Linked DNA regions of Rhodopseudomonas palustris. The protein of the gene in region 1 interacts with the protein of each later gene in a pairwise test. Links are inferred from orthologs where the notes say so. Each region holds a gene or a part of one and is shown in the gene's direction. Other genes may lie near its edges.

The links.
Region 2: the proteins of gyrB (region 1) and gyrA interact in binary tests that used the Escherichia coli proteins (3 or more experiments, as listed by UniProt). The link is inferred for Rhodopseudomonas palustris from one-to-one orthologs.

What each region holds. Positions count from the first base shown.
Region 1 is NZ_CP058907.1:349-10,062, forward strand. What follows is about bases 3,714-6,743. They hold gyrB (DNA topoisomerase (ATP-hydrolyzing) subunit B), read left to right. Parts: upstream 3,714-4,022; coding sequence 4,023-6,464; downstream 6,465-6,743. Other genes in these bases: recF (DNA replication/repair protein RecF), read left to right, coding at 3,714-3,806; hppD (4-hydroxyphenylpyruvate dioxygenase), read right to left, coding at 6,642-6,743. Also shown: chromosomal replication initiator protein DnaA, read left to right, coding at 1-1,071; dnaN (DNA polymerase III subunit beta), read left to right, coding at 1,305-2,423; more of recF, read left to right, coding at 2,667-3,713; more of hppD, read right to left, coding at 6,744-7,760; HZF03_RS00035 (Lrp/AsnC family transcriptional regulator), read left to right, coding at 7,886-8,365; HZF03_RS00040 (PAS domain-containing sensor histidine kinase), read right to left, coding at 8,411-9,714. UniProt on the Escherichia coli protein: DNA gyrase negatively supercoils closed circular double-stranded DNA in an ATP-dependent manner to maintain chromosomes in an underwound state.
Region 2 is NZ_CP058907.1:2,761,439-2,771,395, forward strand. Bases 6,586-9,858 are described here. They hold gyrA (DNA gyrase subunit A), read left to right. Parts: upstream 6,586-6,916; coding sequence 6,917-9,658; downstream 9,659-9,858. Other genes in these bases: hflX (GTPase HflX), read left to right, coding at 6,586-6,714; HZF03_RS12645 (hypothetical protein), read right to left, coding at 9,841-9,858. In the rest of the region: ntrC (nitrogen regulation protein NR(I)), read left to right, coding at 1-172; HZF03_RS12615 (sensor histidine kinase NtrY-like), read left to right, coding at 332-2,623; nitrogen assimilation response regulator NtrX, read left to right, coding at 2,640-4,007; HZF03_RS12625 (D-amino-acid transaminase), read left to right, coding at 4,048-4,905; RNA chaperone Hfq, read left to right, coding at 5,087-5,335; more of hflX, read left to right, coding at 5,347-6,585; more of HZF03_RS12645, read right to left, coding at 9,859-9,957. UniProt on the Escherichia coli protein: A type II topoisomerase that negatively supercoils closed circular double-stranded (ds) DNA in an ATP-dependent manner to maintain chromosomes in an underwound state.

The sequences.
Region 1 (9,714 bases):
CCGGTATCGGCCAATCACGATGCGCTCGGCGGCTCGCCGCTGGATCCACGCCTGACCTTTGCGAGCTTCGTGGTCGGCCGCTCCAATACGCTGGCGCACGCCGCCGCCAAGCAGGTGGCCGAAGGCCGCCGCGGCGACCCGGTGATGTTCAATCCGCTCTACATTCACTCCGGCGTCGGCCTCGGCAAAACCCATCTGCTGCAGGCGGTGACCTGGGCCGGGAATGCCGGCACCGAACGCAAGGTGCTGTATCTCACCGCAGAGAAGTTCATGTACGGCTTCGTCGCGGCGCTGAAGACGCAGACCTCGCTCGCCTTCAAGGAAGCGCTGCGCGGCATCGACGTGCTGGTGATCGACGATCTGCAATTCCTACAGGGCAAGACCACCCAGGCCGAGTTCTGTCACACGCTGAACGCGTTGATCGACGCCGGCCGCCAGGTGGTGGTCGCCGCCGACCGGCCGCCGGCCGATCTGGAAAGCCTCGACGAGCGGGTGCGCTCGCGGCTCGCGGGTGGTCTCGTGGTCGAGATGGCGCCGCTGGGCGAAGATTTGCGCCTCGGCATCCTGCGCTCGCGCGTGGTCGCGGCCCGCACCCACCATGCCAGTTTCGACGTACCGCAGCCGGTGCTCGAATATCTCGCCCGCACCATCACGCATAATGGCCGCGACCTAGAAGGCGCGATCAATCGCCTGCTGGCGCACTCCAAGCTGAACAATCAGCCGGTGACGCTGGAAATGGCCGAGCACGAAGTGCGCGACCTGATCCGCCCGTCCGAGCCGAAGCGCATCAAGATCGAAGATATCCAGCGCATCGTCGCGCGGCAGTACAATGTCAGCCGCTCCGACCTGCTGTCGTCGCGCCGGACCGCCAATGTGGTGCGGCCGCGCCAGGTCGCGATGTATCTGGCCAAGACGCTGACGCTGCGTTCGCTACCGGAGATCGGCCGCCGCTTTGGCGGACGCGACCACACCACGGTGCTGCATGCCGTGCGCAAGATCGAAGGGCTGGTGTCCAAGGACACCACGCTGTCGGACGAAGTGGAATCCCTGAAGCGCCAGCTTCAGGAGTAAGGCGCTCGCTGCAGCCGGCGCCGTTCTCGGGCGAATCTCGGGGAAATTTGCGTCGGCGGCGGCCACGTGCTCTTGCGTCCTCCGCACAACCACGCCACCCTGCGGACCCCCCGCGGGTCCGGGCGACCTCAGCGGGTGCCAATGGCCTTGGCGCCGCATCCGGCTGCCGGGCCCCTCCATCATATCCGGCAGCTTCATCACACGATGTGGGCGCGGAGCAGGCGGGTTTTGTAATGAAGGTCACGGTCGAACGCGCGCAACTGTTGAAGTCGCTGAGCCACGTGCATCGCGTGGTCGAGCGCCGCAACACCATCCCGATCCTCGGCAACGTGCTGGTGCGAGCCGAGAACGCGCAGCTCGCGCTGAAAGCGACCGACCTCGACCTCGAGGTCACCGAGACGTTGCCGGCCGAAACCGCGACAGCGGGTTCGACGACCGTGCCGGCGCACATGTTCTACGACATCGTCCGAAAGCTGCCGGACGGCTCGCAGATCGTGCTCGAAAGCGACGGCGATCGTTCGGTGCTGGCGATCCGCGCCGGCCGCTCGCGGTTCACGCTGCAAACGCTGCCGGAGAGCGACTTCCCGGATCTTGCCGCTGGCGAGATGAGCCACGCCTTCCGGCTGCCAGCCTCCGACGTCAAGCGGCTGATCGATCGCACCCAGTTCGCGATCTCGACCGAAGAGACTCGCTACTATCTCAACGGTATCTATCTGCACACCGCCGGTAGCCCCAAAGCATCTAGCTTGCGCGCGGTCGCGACCGACGGCCACCGGCTGGCGCAGCTCGACCTGACGCTGCCGAGCGGCGCCGACGGCATGCCGGGCGTGATCGTGCCGCGCAAGACCGTGGGCGAAGTGCAGCGGCTGATCGAAGACACCGAAGCCGAGATCGGCATCGAACTGTCGACCGGCAAGATCCGCTTCACGCTCGGCAACGTCGTGCTGACCTCCAAGTTGATCGACGGCACCTTCCCTGACTACGGCCGGGTGATCCCGCAGAACAACGACAAGGAACTGCTGGTTGACAAGAAGGACTTCGAAGCCGCGGTCGACCGCGTTTCGACGATCTCTTCCGAACGCGGCCGCGCCGTGAAACTGGCGCTGTCCGCCGGCAAGCTGGTGCTGTCGGTGACCAATCCGGATTCCGGCAGCGCGACCGAAGAACTCGAAGTCGAATACGCGTCCGACCCGCTCGATATCGGCTTCAACTCACGTTACCTGCTCGACATCGCTGCGCAGATCGAAGGCGAAGTCGCCGTGCTCAAGCTCGCCGACCCCGGCTCGCCGACCTTGATTCAGGACCGCGACTCCAAGAGCGCGCTGTACGTCCTGATGCCGATGCGGGTGTAGTCGAGGCGCGCTTTCAACGGCCTCGGCGCTCACCGTCTCGATGATGCGTCATTGCCGGGCTCGACCCGGCAATCCATCCTCTTCGGATGAATTCCATCCTCGCGACTGATCGTGGCGGACGCTTTTGTCAGCGGGAGGACGGGTAATTCGGAGTGACGATCTCTACGATGAATTGTCCGCTGACGCGGACGATGGATTGCCGGGTCGAGCCCGGCAATGAGCTTCAGAGCACGAACGTCGTCTATGACCGCCGCCCGCATCACACGCCTAACGCTGACGCATTTTCGGAATTATCGCGGAGCGTCACTGACCACGACCGCCGACCAGGTGGTGCTGGTGGGGCCGAACGGGGCTGGCAAGACCAATTGCCTGGAGGCGATCTCATTTCTGTCGCCGGGCCGCGGCCTGCGGCGGGCCACGCTGGAAGACGTCGCCAACCATGAGGGCGACGGCTCCTGGGCGGTATCGGCCGAGGTCGAAGGCGCGCTCGGGCTGGCGACGCTCGGCACCGGGATCGAGCCGCCGCGCGGCGACACCACCACAACGCGGCGCTGCCGGATCGACCGCGAGCCCGTCGGGTCGGCTGCCGCGTTCGGCGACCATTTGCGCATGGTGTGGCTGACGCCGTCGATGGACGGGCTGTTCATGGGCGCGGCCTCGGAACGCCGGCGATTTTTCGACCGCTTGGTGCTGGCGATCGACAGCGGCCATTCGGCCCGGGTCTCAGCGCTCGATCGCAGCCTGCGGTCGCGCAACCGCCTGCTGGAAGACGTCCGCAATGCCGACTCGCACTGGCTCGACGCGATCGAGCGCGAAACAGCCGAGCTGGCGATCGCGGTGGCGGCCCAGCGCGGCCAGACCGCGCTCAAGCTCGCCGCGATGCTCGATGCCCGTGGCGCCACCTCGGCGTTTCCGTCCGCCAAGCTCATGCTCGACGGCTGGATGGAGAACGCGCTGACCTCCGAGCCGGCAACCGCGGTGGAGGACCGCTACCGCGCCATCCTGCGCGACAGCCGCGGACGCGACGCCGCCGCTGGCCGGACGCTCGACGGCCCGCACCTCACCGATCTCGAAGTGATCTACGCGCCCAAGGCGATGCCGGCGCGCGATGCCTCCACCGGCGAGCAGAAGGCGCTGCTGATCGGCCTGGTGCTGGCGCACGCGCAGCTCGTCGCCGAGACCACTTCGATCACGCCGCTGCTGCTGCTCGACGAAGTGGTGGCGCATCTCGATCCCGGCCGACGCGAAGCGTTGTTCACCGAGCTCGGCAAGCTCGGCGCGCAGGTCTGGATGACCGGCGCCGATCCTATGGCGTTCGCCGAAATCGGTCCGGCTGCGGGCATTTTCGACGTCGAGAGCGGACGAATCAGGCCGCGCGGATGAGGCGCTGAGACGTGCAAAGCCGGCAGCTTTGCGGCAGTTTGCTGCGGTCGCCAAATCGGCCTTCGCGAGGCTTGCGAAGGCGCCTAAAATCTCTATCTATTCAACAGGTTGAACTGCACGACTTTGCGCTGGTGACGACCCACCTTTCATGGCACAAAGAAGCGCTTCGCTGCGAATGGCGCACGCCGATTCGATCGCAATCCTGAAGGTCCCTGCATGACTGAACCTGCCCGGCAGCCCTCTGCCGAATCCGTGCATCCCGCGCCGGCCGAATATGGCGCGGAATCGATCCGGGTGCTGAAGGGCCTCGATGCCGTTCGCAAGCGGCCGGGCATGTATATCGGCGACACCGACGACGGCTCCGGCCTGCACCACATGGTGTACGAAGTCGTCGACAACGCGATCGACGAGGCGCTGGCCGGCCATGCCAGCCGCGTCGAGGTGATCCTCAACGCCGACGGCTCGGTGACGGTGCGCGACGACGGCCGCGGCATTCCGGTCGACATTCACAAGGGCGAAGGTGTGTCGGCGGCCGAGGTCATCATGACCCAGCTGCACGCCGGCGGAAAATTCGACCAGAACTCGTACAAGGTGTCGGGCGGCCTGCACGGCGTCGGCGTCTCGGTGGTCAACGCGCTGTCGAGCAAGCTGTTGCTGCGGGTGTGGCGCAACGACAAGGAGCACTACATCGAATTCGCCCATGGCGACGCGGTTGCACCACTGAAAGTCGTCGGCGACGCCAATGGCAAACGCGGCACCGAGGTGACGTTCTACGCATCGGCCGAAACGTTCACGCACATCGAATATGACTTCGCTACGCTGGAGCACCGGCTACGCGAACTCGCCTTCCTCAATTCAGGCGTCTACATCGTGCTGTCCGACATGCGCCACGCGGTCGAGAAGCGCGAAGAGATGCGCTACGAGGGCGGCGTCACCGAATTCGTCAAGTATCTCGATCGCAACAAGAAGCCGATCGTGCCGACCCCGGTGGTGATCGGCGCCGAACTGAACGGCATCATGGTCGAAGCCGCGCTGTGGTGGAACGACACGTATCATGAGAACGTGCTGTGCTTCACCAACAACATCCCGCAGCGCGACGGCGGCACCCATCTGGCCGGCTTCCGCGCCGCGCTGACGCGGCAGATCACCGGCTATGCCGAGGCCGGCTCCAAGAAGGAAAAGGTTGCGCTGACCGGCGACGACTGCCGCGAAGGCCTCACCGCCGTGCTGTCGGTGAAGGTGCCCGACCCGAAGTTCTCGTCGCAGACCAAGGACAAGCTGGTGTCCTCGGAAGTGCGTCCGGTGGTCGAAAACGTCATCAACGAAGCTCTCGCTGCCTGGCTGGAAGAACATCCCTCCGAGGCCAAGATCGTGATCGGCAAGGTGGTTGAAGCTGCGGCTGCCCGCGAAGCCGCCCGCAAGGCGCGCGAGCTGACGCGGCGCAAGGGCGCGCTCGACATCGCCTCGCTGCCCGGCAAGCTCGCCGACTGCCAGGAGCGCGATCCGGCCAAATCCGAACTGTTCATCGTCGAGGGAGACTCGGCAGGCGGCTCCGCCAAACAGGGCCGCAACCGCGAATTCCAGGCTGTGCTCCCGCTGCGCGGCAAGATCCTCAACGTCGAGCGCGCGCGCTTCGACAAGATGCTGAGCTCCGAGCAGATCGGCACGCTGATCACCGCGCTCGGTACAGGCATCGGCCGCGAAGATTTCGACCTGTCGAAGCTGCGCTACCACAAGATCATCCTGATGACCGACGCCGACGTCGACGGCGCACACATCCGCACGCTGCTGCTGACGTTCTTCTTCCGGCAGATGCCGGCGCTGATCGAGGGCGGCTATCTCTACATCGCGCAGCCGCCGCTCTACAAAGTGACACGGGGCAAGTCCGAGCAGTATCTGAAGGACGAACGCGCGCTCGAAGACTATCTGATCGCGACCGGGCTCGACGACTGCGCCTTCAAGCTCGCCAACGGCGAAGTGCGCGGCGGACGCGACCTGCTGGCGCTGGTCGAGGATGCGCGCGCGATCCGCTCGACGCTGCACAATCTGCACAGCCGCTACAATCGTTCCGTGGTCGAACAAGCGGCGATCGCCGGCGTGCTCAGTCCGCGCATCACCACGGACATCGCGACCGCCAACGAGGCCGCGGCCTATATCGCGCGCCGGCTCGACGCGCTGGCCGATGAAGTCGAACGTGGCTGGGTCGGACACTTCACCGAAGGTGAAGGCTTCAGATTCGAGCGCACCGTGCGCGGCGTCAAGGAGGTCGCAGCGATCGACGACGCGCTGCTCGGCTCGGCGGACGCCCGCAAGCTCGATGAGTACGCGGCCGTCCTCCAGGAAGTGTATCCGCGTCCCGGCGTGCTGCGACGGAAGGAAGCCGAAACCGCGATCCACGGCCCGATCAGCCTGTTCGAGGCGGTGACTGACGCCGGCCGCAAGGGGGTGGCGCTGCAGCGCTATAAAGGCCTCGGCGAGATGAATCCGAGCCAGCTCTGGGAGACGACGCTCGACACCAACGCCCGCTCGCTGCTGCAGGTAAAGGTGCGCGAGGTGGATGAGGCCGACGACATCTTCACCAAGCTGATGGGCGACGTCGTCGAACCGCGCCGTGAGTTCATCCAGGAGAACTCGCTGCACGCGACCGTGGACGTGTAGTAGGTGAACTAGAACCGCTTGGTGTGAGCATCAAGCGGTGCCGCATTTCTTCTGTCATGGCCGGGCTCGTCCCGGCCATCCATGTCTTCGTCGCGGCTCAAGGATGTCCGGCACAAGGGCACGACGAGGAAGAATTCAAACGTCTCTTAATCCGTCGATCGCGGCACTTTGTCCGCGCTACGCCGCACGCTCCGCTTTCAGCACGCCGCGGCGGATCTGGTCTTCTTCGATCGACTCGAATAGCGCCTTGAAGTTGCCTTCGCCGAAGCCATCGTCGCCCTTGCGCTGGATGAATTCGAAGAAGATCGGGCCGATCGCATTCGCCGAGAAGATCTGCAGTAGCACCTTGGTCTGACCGCCGTCGACGACGCCTTCACCGTCGATCAGGATGCCGTTCCGCTGCAGCCGGGCGACGTCCTCACCATGCTTCGGCAGCCGTGCATCGACGCGTTCGAAATACGTCTCCGGCGGCGACGGCATGAATGGCAGGCCGGCGGCACGAAGTCTTTCGACCGTGCTGTAGATGTCGCGGCAGCCGCAGGCGATATGCTGAATGCCCTCGCCGCGATACAGGCTGAGATACTCTTCGATCTGGCCTGAATCACCGGCGTCCTCGTTGATCGGAATCCGGATCTTGCCGTCCGGGCTGGTCAGCGCCCGCGAGAACAGGCCGGAAGCGCGACCTTCGATGTCGAAGAAGCGGATCTGCCGGAAGTTGAACAGTTTGGCGTAGAACCCGGTCCAGACATCCATACGGCCGCGATGGACGTTGTGAGTCAGGTGATCGATGTAATAGAGCCCGGCGCCGGCGGGCCGAGCGTCGCGGGCACCGACCCAGTCGAATTCGGCATCGTAAGCCGACCCCTTGGCACCGTAGCGGTCGACGAAATACAGCAGACTGCCGCCGATGCCCTTGATGGCTGGCGCGTCCAGCGTCGCCTGCGCGGCCGTCACGCCGGCCGGTTCGGCGCCGAGCGAGATCGCGCGCTCATAGGCCTGCTTGGCATCGACCACGCGGAACGCCATCGACGGCGCGCACGGGCCGTGCGCAGTGACGAAGTCGGTGCCGTGCGTACCGGGCTGCTCGTTGACCAGATAGTTGACGTCGCCCTGGCGATAGACCGAGATCGCCTTGGTGCGATGCTTTGCGACCAAGCTGAAGCCCATCAGCTTGAACAGGCTATGAAGTTGCGCCGGATCCGGATGAGCGAATTCGACAAACTCGAATCCGTCGGTGCCCATCGGATTGTCGGCGCTGATCGTGGCCGGCTGCGCATCGTGCGGAAATGGTCCCATCGGGTGCTCCTCCAGTTTGGTTCTTGAGCCGGTAGTATCGTCTGCCCACCCCGCAAGGGGTGTGCAAATGCGAGCCGGTCGCGATAGATTGTGCACGATCCGCGCATCAAACAGGGCTTTTGCGCATGATGTCTGTCGATGCGTTCGACCTGAAGATCCTGAGCGCGCTGCAGGACGACGGCCGGCTCACCAACCAGGAGCTGGCCGACCGAGTGCAGCTGTCGCCCTCGCAATGCTCCCGGCGACGGATGCGGTTGGAGCAGGACAACATCATCACCGGCTATCGGGCAGAACTGTCCGGCGACGCGCTCGGCTTTGGCGTGGTCGCCTTCATCCAGATCACCCTGGCGACGCATTCGCCGGACAACGCCGAGAAGTTCCGGTCGCTGATCGGACGGATCGACGAGGTGCAGGAAGCCTATTCGTTGACCGGCGACGCCGACTACGTGCTCAAGGCCGTGCTGCGCGACCTGAAAGGGCTCTCCGAGTTGGTGAACAACGTGCTGATGCCGCACCAGAGCGTCGCGCATGTCCGCTCGTCGATCGTGCTGGATCGCCTCAAGGAAAGCGCACGGCTGCCAGTGAAGCTGCTCGCAAACGGCTGACCTATTGGGTGGCGGCGATCAAGGCATCGGCCCGGCCGACGTCGATCAGCTCCTCGGAATCGAGATCTGGCAAACCACGCCGGCGGGATCAAATTCCAGCTTGGCGCCGCCATTGCCGAGGCTGCGGGAGATCAGCGTCTGGCCGAAGCCGGAGCTTTGCGGTGGCGTCACCGGCGGGCCGTCGTGCTCCTGCCATTCGATCGTCAGCGCCTCGTCGGTGGCGCCGACCCGGCGCACCGAGATCCGCCCTGACGGCACTGACAGGGCGCCGTATTTCACGGCGTTGGTGGTCAGCTCGTGAAACACCAGCCCGAGCGACACCGCGGTCTTGGCGTCGACCGCGATGTCGAAACCGTCTGTGACGATGCGGCCGCTCGACAGCGAGGCGAACGGCGCCAGCTCGGCGGCAAGCACATCGCGAATATGCAGGTTCTGCCACGAGGCGTTCGACAGCAGCGTGTGGGTCGCCGCCAGCGCCTGAATCCGGCCGGTGAAGGATTTCTGGAAATCCTCGATGGTGCGCTCGTGCGCGGCAGTGCGGGCGCAGATCGCCATTACCATGGTGAGCGTATTCTTCACGCGATGGTCGAGCTCGCCCATCAGCAGCGCCTGGTGCCGCTCGGCGGCCTTGCGCTGCGACAGATCGACCAGGGTGACGACGCAGCCCTGGGTGCGCTCGCCGGACACCACCAGCGGCGCGGCGCTGATCATCACGTCGGTGATCGCGGCCGACGGGATGCGGACCGCCGCCTCCAGCCCCTGCACTGGCAAGCCCGCGGTCGCCATCGTGACGATGTCGTCGCTGCTCATCAATTCGGAAGCTTCTGGAAAACTGAGCGCGATCGCCTCGGCAAACGTTTTGCCGACCGGCGCCTCGGCGCAGATCCGCATCGCCGCGCCGTTGAGGTGGGTGACGCGGCCGGCGCGGTCGCACACGATCACCGCTTCATTGGCCGAGGCCAGGATCGCGCGCGCCAGCCGCTCGGATTCGCGGGCGGCGGCGGCCTGCTCGCGCTCGCTGATGTCGGTGAAGGTGATCGCCGCGCCGTGGACGACGCCGAACTCCAAAGGCGTGCCGGTGAGCAGCATGCTGCGCTCCGCATCGCCGACCCGTAGATGGATTTCGGCCGATCGCCGTTCGCGCTGGGCCTGCGCCAAAAGGCGCCGGAACGCCCCCTGATTGGCCGGATCGAGCAACGCGATCAGAGCAGAAGCGGTGAGCGAGCCGTGGGCGCAATCGAGCAGCGCGCACAGCGCCTGGTTGGCGTAGAGCAGCTGGCCGTCCTGATCGAACGCCGCGGCACCGACGTCCATCGTTTCCATGAAGGTGCGATAGGACTGGCCGCCAC
Region 2 (9,957 bases), 2.8 Mb from region 1 along the record:
CGGCCTCTACCATCGGGTGTTGCGCGAGATTGAGGTGCCATTGCTCACCGCAGCGCTGGCGGCGACTCGCGGCAACCAGATCCGGGCCGCCGACTTGCTCGGGCTCAACCGCAACACTTTGCGGAAGAAGATCCGCGACCTCGACATTCAGGTTTACCGCACCGGCGGCTGAGACGCCGAGGCAAGTTTTTCGGCTGTGGACCGCGTACTCGCCCGAGGTGGCTCGGGCGATGCGCCGCGATATTGTCGCAATTGAGCAACATTGTTGTAGGAATGCATCACACGGTCCGCCAGCGGCGCGGGCTGAACGCATTCATTGATTATTGCCGGAATGACCAGCGCAGAGACGTCGGCCCAACCCGTTGACGACCCCTCGACTGCCGAGCCGCGGCTGCGCACCTGGCGCAAGCTGCTGGCCCCGATGGCAGTCGGCGTTGCGCTGTTCTCGGCGTTCCTGACCTTCATCGTCCTGACCGGCCTGACCCCGATCGCCCCGACCCGGGAAGTCGTGGTCAGCTTCCTGCTGATCAATGCCGTCACCATCCTGCTGCTGCTCGCCATCATCGCCCGAGAGGTCTGGAAGGTGGTCCAGGCCCGCCGGCGCGGACGGGCGGCGTCGCGGCTGCACATCCAGATCGTCAGCCTGTTCTCGGTGATCGCGGTGCTGCCGGCGGTGCTGGTGTCGATCGTCGCCAACGTCACGCTCGACCGCGGCCTTGATCGGCTGTTCTCGGGCCCGACCCGTGCGGTGATCCAGAACTCGCTGATCGTCGCCAACGCCTATCTGCACGAGCACGGCCAGCTGATCCGCGGCGACATCCTCGGCATGGCCAACGACATCTCGCATGCCCGCGCGCTGTTCGACCTCGACCGCAAGTCCTTCCGCGAATTTCTCACCAACGACGCCGCGACCCGCAATCTGCCTGGCGCGATGCTGATCGATAAAGACCGCAACATCCTGGAGGCGGCGCAGAACGGCATCCGCCGCGACTTCGACGTCCCGGCGCCGGAGTTTCTGAAGAACGTCGACGACACCGAACCGCAGATCGCGGTGTTCATTGAGGCCAATTACGTCGCCGCGGTGATCCGGCTGAAGGGCTTCGAAGACACCTTCCTGTACGTCGCGCGCTTCCTCGATCCGCATGTTGTTGCACAACTGCGCCAGACCCAGGCCAGCGTCGCCGAATATTCCGAACTCGAAGCGCGCCGGCTCGGCGTCCAGGTCGCGTTCGCGCTGATGTTCACCGTGATCGCACTCACGGTGCTGATGTCGGCGGTGCTGATCGGCCTGAACTTCGCCAACTGGCTGGTGGCGCCGATCCGCCGCCTGATGGGGGCGGCGCATCTGGTCTCGACCGGCGATCTGCACGTCCAGGTGCCGGTGTCGAAATCCGAGGGCGACCTGTCGCAGCTCGGCATGACCTTCAACAAGATGACTCAGGAGCTGCGCACCCAGCGCGACGAGCTGGTCAGCGCCAGCGAACTGATCGACAGCCGCCGCCGCTTCATCGAGGCGGTGCTGTCGTCGGCCAGCGCCGGCATCATCGGCGTCGACGGTTCGCTCAGCATCGGCATTCTCAACCGTTCGGCCGAGAAGCTGATCGGCCACGCCGAAGCCGAGGCGCTCGGCCATCCGCTGTCCGAGGTGATCCCCGAGCTCGACGAGATCATGGGGACTGCACGCGAGGGATCGCAGCGTCTGGTGCAGGGCCAGATCACCATTGTCCGCGACGGCCGCGAGCGCATCCTCAACGTTCGCGTCACTGCCGAACAGACCGGCCACACCAGCGACAGCTACATCATTACGCTCGACGACATCACCGAACTCGTCTCGGCGCAGCGCACCTCGGCGTGGGGCGATGTGGCGCGCCGGATTGCGCACGAGATCAAGAATCCGCTGACGCCGATCCAGCTCTCGGCCGAGCGGATCAAGCGCAAATTCGGCAAGGTGATCGTCGAGGACAAGAACATCTTCGAACAGTGCACCGACACCATCGTCCGCCAGGTCGATGACATCCGGCGCATGGTCGACGAGTTCTCGCGGTTTGCGCGGATGCCGAAGCCGGTGATCGAAGGCGAGGACGTCGGCGACACCGTGCGGCAGGTGGTTTTCCTGATGCGCGTTGGTCATCCCGATGTCGACATCGAAGCCGAGATCAAGGACGAGCCGCTGCATGCGCGTTTCGACCGTCGCCTGATCTCGCAGGCACTGACCAACATCATCAAGAATGCCACCGAGGCGATTGAGGCCGTGCCGGAAGAAGAACTCGGCAAGGGCAAGATCGAAGTGGTCGCTGCACGCGAGGGCGACGACGTCGTCATCGACGTGATCGACAACGGCATCGGTCTGCCCAAAGAAAGCCGTTCGCGGCTGCTCGAACCCTACGTCACCACCCGTGAGAAGGGCACCGGCCTCGGTCTTGCGATCGTCGGACGCGTGCTGGTCGACCACGGCGGCGGCATTGAACTCAACGACGCATCCCACGTTCGTCCAGGCCAGCGCGGTGCATGGATGCGCCTCCGATTCGCGATGTCCGGTCAGCCGGCGTCACCTCCCGGATCGGGTGAACCAAAACAGCAGGCCGAGAACGAACCAAGGATAGCGGCTGCCAGCGGCAGCTAAAGCGACAGGCGCGACCATGGCGAATGACATTCTGATCGTCGACGATGAAGCGGACATCCGTGATCTCGTTGCCGGTATTCTCGAGGACGAAGGCTTTTCCACCCGCACCGCGCGCGACAGCGATTCGGCGCTGGCCGAAATCGCCAACCGGCGGCCGAACCTGATCTTCCTCGACATCTGGCTGCAGGGCAGCAAGCTCGACGGTCTGCAATTGCTGGAGCAGATCAAGAAGGATCACACCGACGTTCCGGTGGTGATGATCTCGGGCCACGGCAACATCGAAACCGCGGTCGCGGCGATCAAGCGCGGCGCCTACGACTTTATCGAAAAGCCGTTCAAATCCGACCGGCTGATTCTGGTGGCGACGCGTGCCCTCGAAACCTCGCGGCTGAAGCGTGAAGTCCGCGAGCTGAAGCAACTGGCGCCGTCGGCCTCGACGCTGGTCGGCCGCTCGGCCTGCATCAATCAGTTGCGCCAGACCATCGAGCGCGCCGCCAAGGCCAACAGTCGCATCCTCATCGTCGGCCCGTCCGGCGCCGGCAAGGAGCTCGCGGCGCGGACGCTGCACAACTCCTCTTCCCGTGCCGACGGGCCGTTCGTGGTGATCAACGCTGCTGCGATCACTCCGGAGAAAATGGAGATCGAACTGTTCGGCGTCGAAGCCAACGGCGAGCATTCGCGCAAAGCCGGCGCGCTCGAAGAGGCGCACGGTGGCACGCTGTTCATCGATGAAATCGCCGACATGCCGCGCGAGACCCAGAACAAGATTCTGCGCGTCTTGGTCGAACAGACCTTCCAGCGCTGCGGTGGCACCACCAAGGTCAATGTCGACGTCCGCATCATCTCGTCGACCGCGCGCAACCTCGAAGAGGAGATCACCGCCGGCCGTTTCCGCGAAGATCTGTATCACCGGCTGTCAGTGGTGCCGATCCGCGTGCCGCCGCTGTCCGAGCGCCGCGACGATATTCCGGAACTGATCGAGTACTTCATGGAGCAGATCTCGGCGGCGACCGGCCTGCCGCGCCGGCAGATCGGCCAGGACGCCATGGCGGTGCTGCAATCGCATGTATGGCCCGGCAACGTCCGCCAGCTCCGCAACAACGTCGAGCGGCTGATGATTCTGGCCGGCGGCGGTCCGGATGCGGTGATCACCGCCGACATGCTGCCGCAGGATGTCGGTTCGATGGTGCCGACGATGCCGACCGGCAACAACGGCGAGCACATTATGGGCCTGCCGCTGCGCGAGGCCCGCGAGGCGTTCGAGCGCGATTATCTGATCGCTCAGATCAGCCGGTTCTCCGGCAACATCTCGCGCACCGCCGAATTCGTCGGGATGGAGCGCTCGGCGCTGCATCGCAAGCTCAAGGCGCTCGGCGTCGGCTAAGTCTTCCTTCAATCCGTATCTCAGACCTGGAATCCGATCGATGTCGCGCATCGCCTATGTCAACGGCCGCTATCTCGACATGCGCGATGCGAGCGTGAACATCGAAGACCGCGGCTATCAGTTCGCCGATGGCGTCTATGAGGTCTGCGAAGTCCGCGGCGGCAAGCTGGTCGACATGCCGCGGCACCTGGCGCGGCTGCAGCGCTCGCTCGGCGAATTGCGGATCAAGGTGCCGATGCCGCTCGCGGCGCTGACGGTCGTGATGCATGAAGTGGTGCGGCGCAACCGGGTGAACTACGGAATCGTCTATCTGCAGGTGACGCGCGGCGTCGCGCGGCGCGATCACGGCTTTCCGGCCGCACCGGTGAAGCCTGCGGTTGTGGTGACGGCGCGCAGCCTTGATCCGGCCAAGGGGCAGGCCAACGCCGCTCACGGCATCAAGGTGATCACGCTGCCGGAGAACCGTTGGCCGCGGGTCGATATCAAGTCGACGGCGCTGCTTCCGAACGTGCTGGCCAAGCAGGCGGCGCGCGAGGCCGGTGCCTACGAGGCGTGGTACGTCGACCGCGACGGTTATGTCACCGAAGGCGCCTCCAGCAACGCCTGGATCGTCACCAAAGAGGGCCGGGTGGTGACCCGCTCGGCCGAGGCCGGCATTCTCCCCGGCGTCACCCGTGCGGTGCTGATGGATGCGTTCGAAGCGCTGCAGGTTCGGTTCGAGGAGCGGCCGTTCACGCCGGCCGAGGCCGCCAGTGCCGCCGAGGCATTCGTCACCGCGTCCAGCCAGATCGTGATGCCGGTGGTGGCGATCGACGGGCAGCCGATCGGCGACGGCAAGCCGGGCGCATTGGCCAAACGTCTAAGAGAGCAGTTTCACCGATTTGCGGTGTTTTCTTAAGCTTTGCGGCGCGGGGAGCATCCACTCGGGGTTTTAGTTGCTTGCTTAAAAGCCATGCCTACCCTCTAATCGGACCGTCGGCTTCTGGAGGGGGATCTCAGAGGAGTCGGCAACCGGGGTGGAGCTCCGATAGAGAGACGCGCACCGGCAAGAAAAGACAAAACCAATTGCGGGATAAAAAATGGCGGCAGACCGCGCACAAAACCTTCAAGACACTTTCCTCAACCACGTACGCAAGACGAAAACTCCCCTGACGATCTTCTTGGTCAACGGGGTGAAGTTGCAGGGTATTGTCACCTGGTTCGATAATTTTTGCCTTTTGTTGCGGCGCGACGGTCATTCGCAGCTCGTCTACAAACACGCGATCTCGACGATCATGCCGGGGGCGCCGATCCAGCTGTTCGAAAGCGGCGAGGACTCGCCAGCTTGAGGCGGGCCTGATTGGAACCCCGCAGCATTGACGGGGGCGCCGATCGTCCGCGATCGGGGCAGGGTGAGACTGGACGAGTCATCGTTGTCGGTCCGTATTTGCGTGTGCGCCGGGGCGATCCGGACGCCGTCGATACGGCCGTTCGCGACAACGACGCGCGGCTGGATGAAGCCGCCGGTCTCGCCCGCGCCATCGACCTCGACGTCGTGGAGGCAGTGCTCACGCCGATCAGCCAGATCCGTCCCGCGACCTATCTCGGCAAGGGTAAGGTCGAGGAGATCGTCGGCCTGATCGCGGCGCACGGCGCCGACCTCATCGTGATGGATTGCGCGCTGTCGCCGATCCAGCAGCGCAACCTAGAGAAGGCCTGGAACGCCAAGGTGCTGGATCGCACCGGCCTGATCCTGGAAATCTTCGGGCGCCGCGCCAAGACCCGCGAAGGCACGCTCCAGGTCGAACTGGCGCATCTCAACTATCAGCGCTCGCGTCTGGTGCGATCCTGGACCCATCTCGAACGCCAACGCGGCGGCTTCGGCTTCATGGGTGGCCCCGGTGAAACCCAGATCGAGGCCGACCGCCGGCTGATCGGCGAGCGCATCACCAAGCTCGAAGCCGAGCTGAAGAAGGTGCAGGCGACGCGCCGGTTGCATCGCGCCGGCCGGCAGCGCGTACCGTATCGCGTGGTCGCGCTGGTCGGCTACACCAATGCCGGCAAGTCGACGCTGTTCAATCGCCTGACGCGCGCCGATGTGCAGGCCGCCGATATGCTGTTCGCCACGCTCGATCCGACGCTGCGCGCGATCCAGCTGCCGCACGGCGGCAAGGCGATGCTGTCCGACACTGTTGGATTCATCTCCAATCTGCCGACCCAGCTCGTCGCCGCGTTCCGCGCGACGCTGGAAGAAGTGCTGGAAGCCGATCTGATCCTGCACGTCCGCGACATCAGCCACGAGGATGCCGAAGCCCAGCAGCACGACGTCGACAACGTGCTGCGCCAGCTCGGCGTCGATGCGGCCAGCGGCCGAATTGTCGAAGTCTGGAATAAGATCGACCGCTTCGAGCCCGAGCAGCGCGACGAGCTGAAGAACATCGCGGCGCGCCGGCCCGAAGATCATCCATGCCTGCTGGTGTCGGCGGTGAGCGGCGAGGGCGTCGACGAGCTGCTGCTCTCGATCGAACAGCGCCTGGCTGCCACGCGCACCGTGCTCGATCTGTCGATCGATGCGGCGGACGGTGCCGGCGTGAGCTGGCTCCATCGCAACACCGAGGTGCTGGCGAAGGATCTGGTCGACGGCCGCTACGCCATGACGGTGCGGGTCGAGGACAACAAGCGCGACATCGTGATCGACCGTTTCGGCGCGCTGCCGCGGCCGGATTGAGGGCGCGAATCGGCGCGCGTAACGAGCGCCGCCGCCACCGATTTCGGCGCTTCGCCGGAAGGCTTTCCGAGCGCTTCGAAAACGCCCGGTAAGTTATTGGAAAAACGAGCGGAAAAACCTTCGAAAACAGCCTCCGAAAGGGTGGTTCACAACACCCCGATACGCTATACGGATCCGATCAGATTCTGACCGGAATTCACCCTTGTCCGACAAAGACGACGAGAAGCCCGAGGGGCCGCAGGCGCCCTCGGATATTCGCCCCGTATCCATTCTCGACGAGATGAAGCGCAGCTATCTCGATTACGCGATGAGCGTGATCGTGGCGCGAGCGCTGCCGGATGCGCGCGACGGGTTGAAGCCGGTGCATCGCCGTATCCTCTACGGCATGTACGAGAACGGCTTCGAGTGGAACAAGCCGTATCGCAAGTCGGCGCGCACCGTCGGCGACGTCATCGGTAAGTATCATCCACACGGCGACCAGTCGGTGTACGACGCGCTGGTCCGTATGGCGCAAGACTTCTCGATGCGCGTGCCGCTGATCGACGGTCAGGGCAATTTCGGTTCGGTCGACGGCGATATGCCGGCGGCGATGCGGTACACCGAATCTCGCCTGACCAAGATCGCGCAGACGCTGCTCGACGATATCGACAAGGACACCGTCGACTTCCAGCCGAACTACGACAATTCGGAGAGGGAACCGCAGGTCCTTCCTGCCAAGTTCCCGAACCTCTTGGTCAACGGCGCCGGCGGCATCGCGGTCGGCATGGCCACCAACATTCCGCCGCACAATCTGGGCGAGGTGATCGACGCCTGTGTCGCGCTGATCGACGATCCGGCGCTGTCGATCGACGATCTCAACAAGATCGTGCCGGGTCCTGACTTCCCGACCGGCGGCATCATCCTCGGTCGCGCCGGCATCCGTGCTGCGTATCAGACCGGCCGCGGTTCGATCGTGATGCGTGGCAAGGTCGAGATCGAGACCGTCCGCAAGGACCGCGAGGCGATCATCGTCTCGGAGATCCCGTACCAGGTGAACAAGGCCACGATGGTCGAGCGCATCGCCGAACTGGTGCGTGAAAAGAAGATCGAAGGCATCGGCGACCTGCGCGACGAATCCGACCGCGACGGATTCCGCGTGGTCATCGAGCTGCGCCGCGACGCCGTGCCTGAAGTGGTGCTCAATCAGCTCTACAAATTCACGCCGCTGCAGACCAATTTCGGCGCCAACATGGTGGCGCTGGAAGGCGGCCGGCCGCAGCTGATGAACCTGAAGGATCTGCTGACGGTCTTCGTCGCGTTCCGCGAACAGGTCGTCACCCGCCGCACCAAATTCCTGCTCAACAAGGCCCGCGATCGCGCCCACATCTTGGTCGGCCTCGCGATTGCGGTGGCGAATATCGACGAGATCATTCGTGTGATCCGTAATTCGCCCGATCCGAACACGGCCCGTGAGACCCTGATGTCGCGCGACTGGCCGGCGGCGGATGTCGCGGCGATGATCACGCTGATCGACGATCCTCGCCACAAGCTCAATCCCGACGGCACTGCGCGGCTGTCGTTCGAACAGGCGAAAGCGATTCTCGATCTGCGGCTGCAGCGCCTCACCGCGCTGGGGCGCGAAGAGATATCCGAAGAGCTCGACAAGCTCGCGGTCGAAATCGCCGACTATCTGGAAATCTTGCGCTCGCGGGCGCGGGTGCAGGCGATCGTCAAGACCGAGCTCGGCGAGGTCAAGGCCGAGTTCGCAACGCCGCGCCGGACCGTGATTGCCGAGCAGGAAGGCGAGGTCGAAGACGAAGACCTGATCCAGCGCGAGGACATGGTGGTGACCGTGTCGCACGCCGGCTACGTCAAGCGCGTGCCGCTGTCGACCTATCGGGCACAGCGCCGCGGCGGCAAGGGCCGCTCCGGCATGGCCACGCGCGAGGAGGATTTCGTCTCGCGGCTGTTCGTCGCTTCGACGCATACGCCGGTGCTGTTCTTCTCGTCGCGCGGCCAGGTCTACAAGGAGAAGGTCTGGCGGTTGCCGCTGGCGCCACCGAACGGCCGCGGCAAGGCGCTGATCAACATCCTGCCGCTGGAGCAGGGTGAGCGCATCACCACGATCATGCCGCTGCCGGAGGACGAAGCCTCGTGGAGCGAGCTCGACGTGATGTTCGCCACCACCGGCGGCAACGTCCGCCGCAACAAGCTGTCCGACTTCGTCGACGTCCGCCGCTCCGGAATCATCGCGATGAAGCTCGATGAGGGCGAGGCGATCGTCGACGTGCAGATCTGCACCGAGCGCGACGACGTGCTGCTGACCGCCGCCGGCGGACAGTGCATCCGCTTCCCGGTGCCGGACGTGCGCGTATTCAGCGGCCGCACCTCGATGGGCGTGCGGGGCATCGCGCTGTCGTCGGGCGACACGGTGATCTCGCTCAGCATCCTGCGCCATTTCGAAGCGACGCCGGCCGAACGCTCGACCTATCTCAAGCAGTCCGGCGCGATCCGCCGTGCCGCGACCGGTGAGGAGAACGAGCCGGTCGAGACGCCGGAGGCCGAAGCCGAGGAGGGCGAGACGTCCACGGCGCTGTCGCAGGAGCGTTACGCCGAGATGTCGGCGTCTGAGCAGTTCGTGCTGACGATCTCGGAGAACGGCTACGGCAAACGGACTTCGTCGTTCGAGTACCGCACCACCGGGCGCGGCGGCAAAGGCATCGTGGCGATGTCTGTGAACAGCCGAAACGGCAAGCTGGTGGCGTCGTTCCCGGTCGAGGATTCCGACCAGATCATGCTGGTGACGGACAACGGCCAGTTGATCCGCTGCCCGGTCGAAGGCATCCGCGTCGCCGGCCGCTCGACGCAAGGCGTGATCGTGTTCAACACCGCGGATGACGAGAAGGTCGTCTCGGTCGAGCGCATCCCGGAGACCGACGACGGCGAGAACGGCAACGGCGGCTAGGCCGCCGGGTTGGCAGAGGCGGTTCCGTTCGTCGCCTCTGCGCCTCCGTGTGCGCGCGGTCAGCGGGTTTCCGACCGCCAGAATCGAAAGACCCCCGAGGGGGCAACTCGGGGGTCTTCGGTACAGAGCGCCCTTGGAGGGAAGCGCTTTGCGGAAACTAGCGGCGGGATAACGCCAAAACCTTAATGTCGTTCCGCAGTCACCAGCCGCGCCTGACCGATCGGCGCGTGGCTGGCATTTGCGTTACGAAGGCACGACGGTTCGAAATTCGGCCAAGCCTGCTCGGAGCAGGAGGTGCC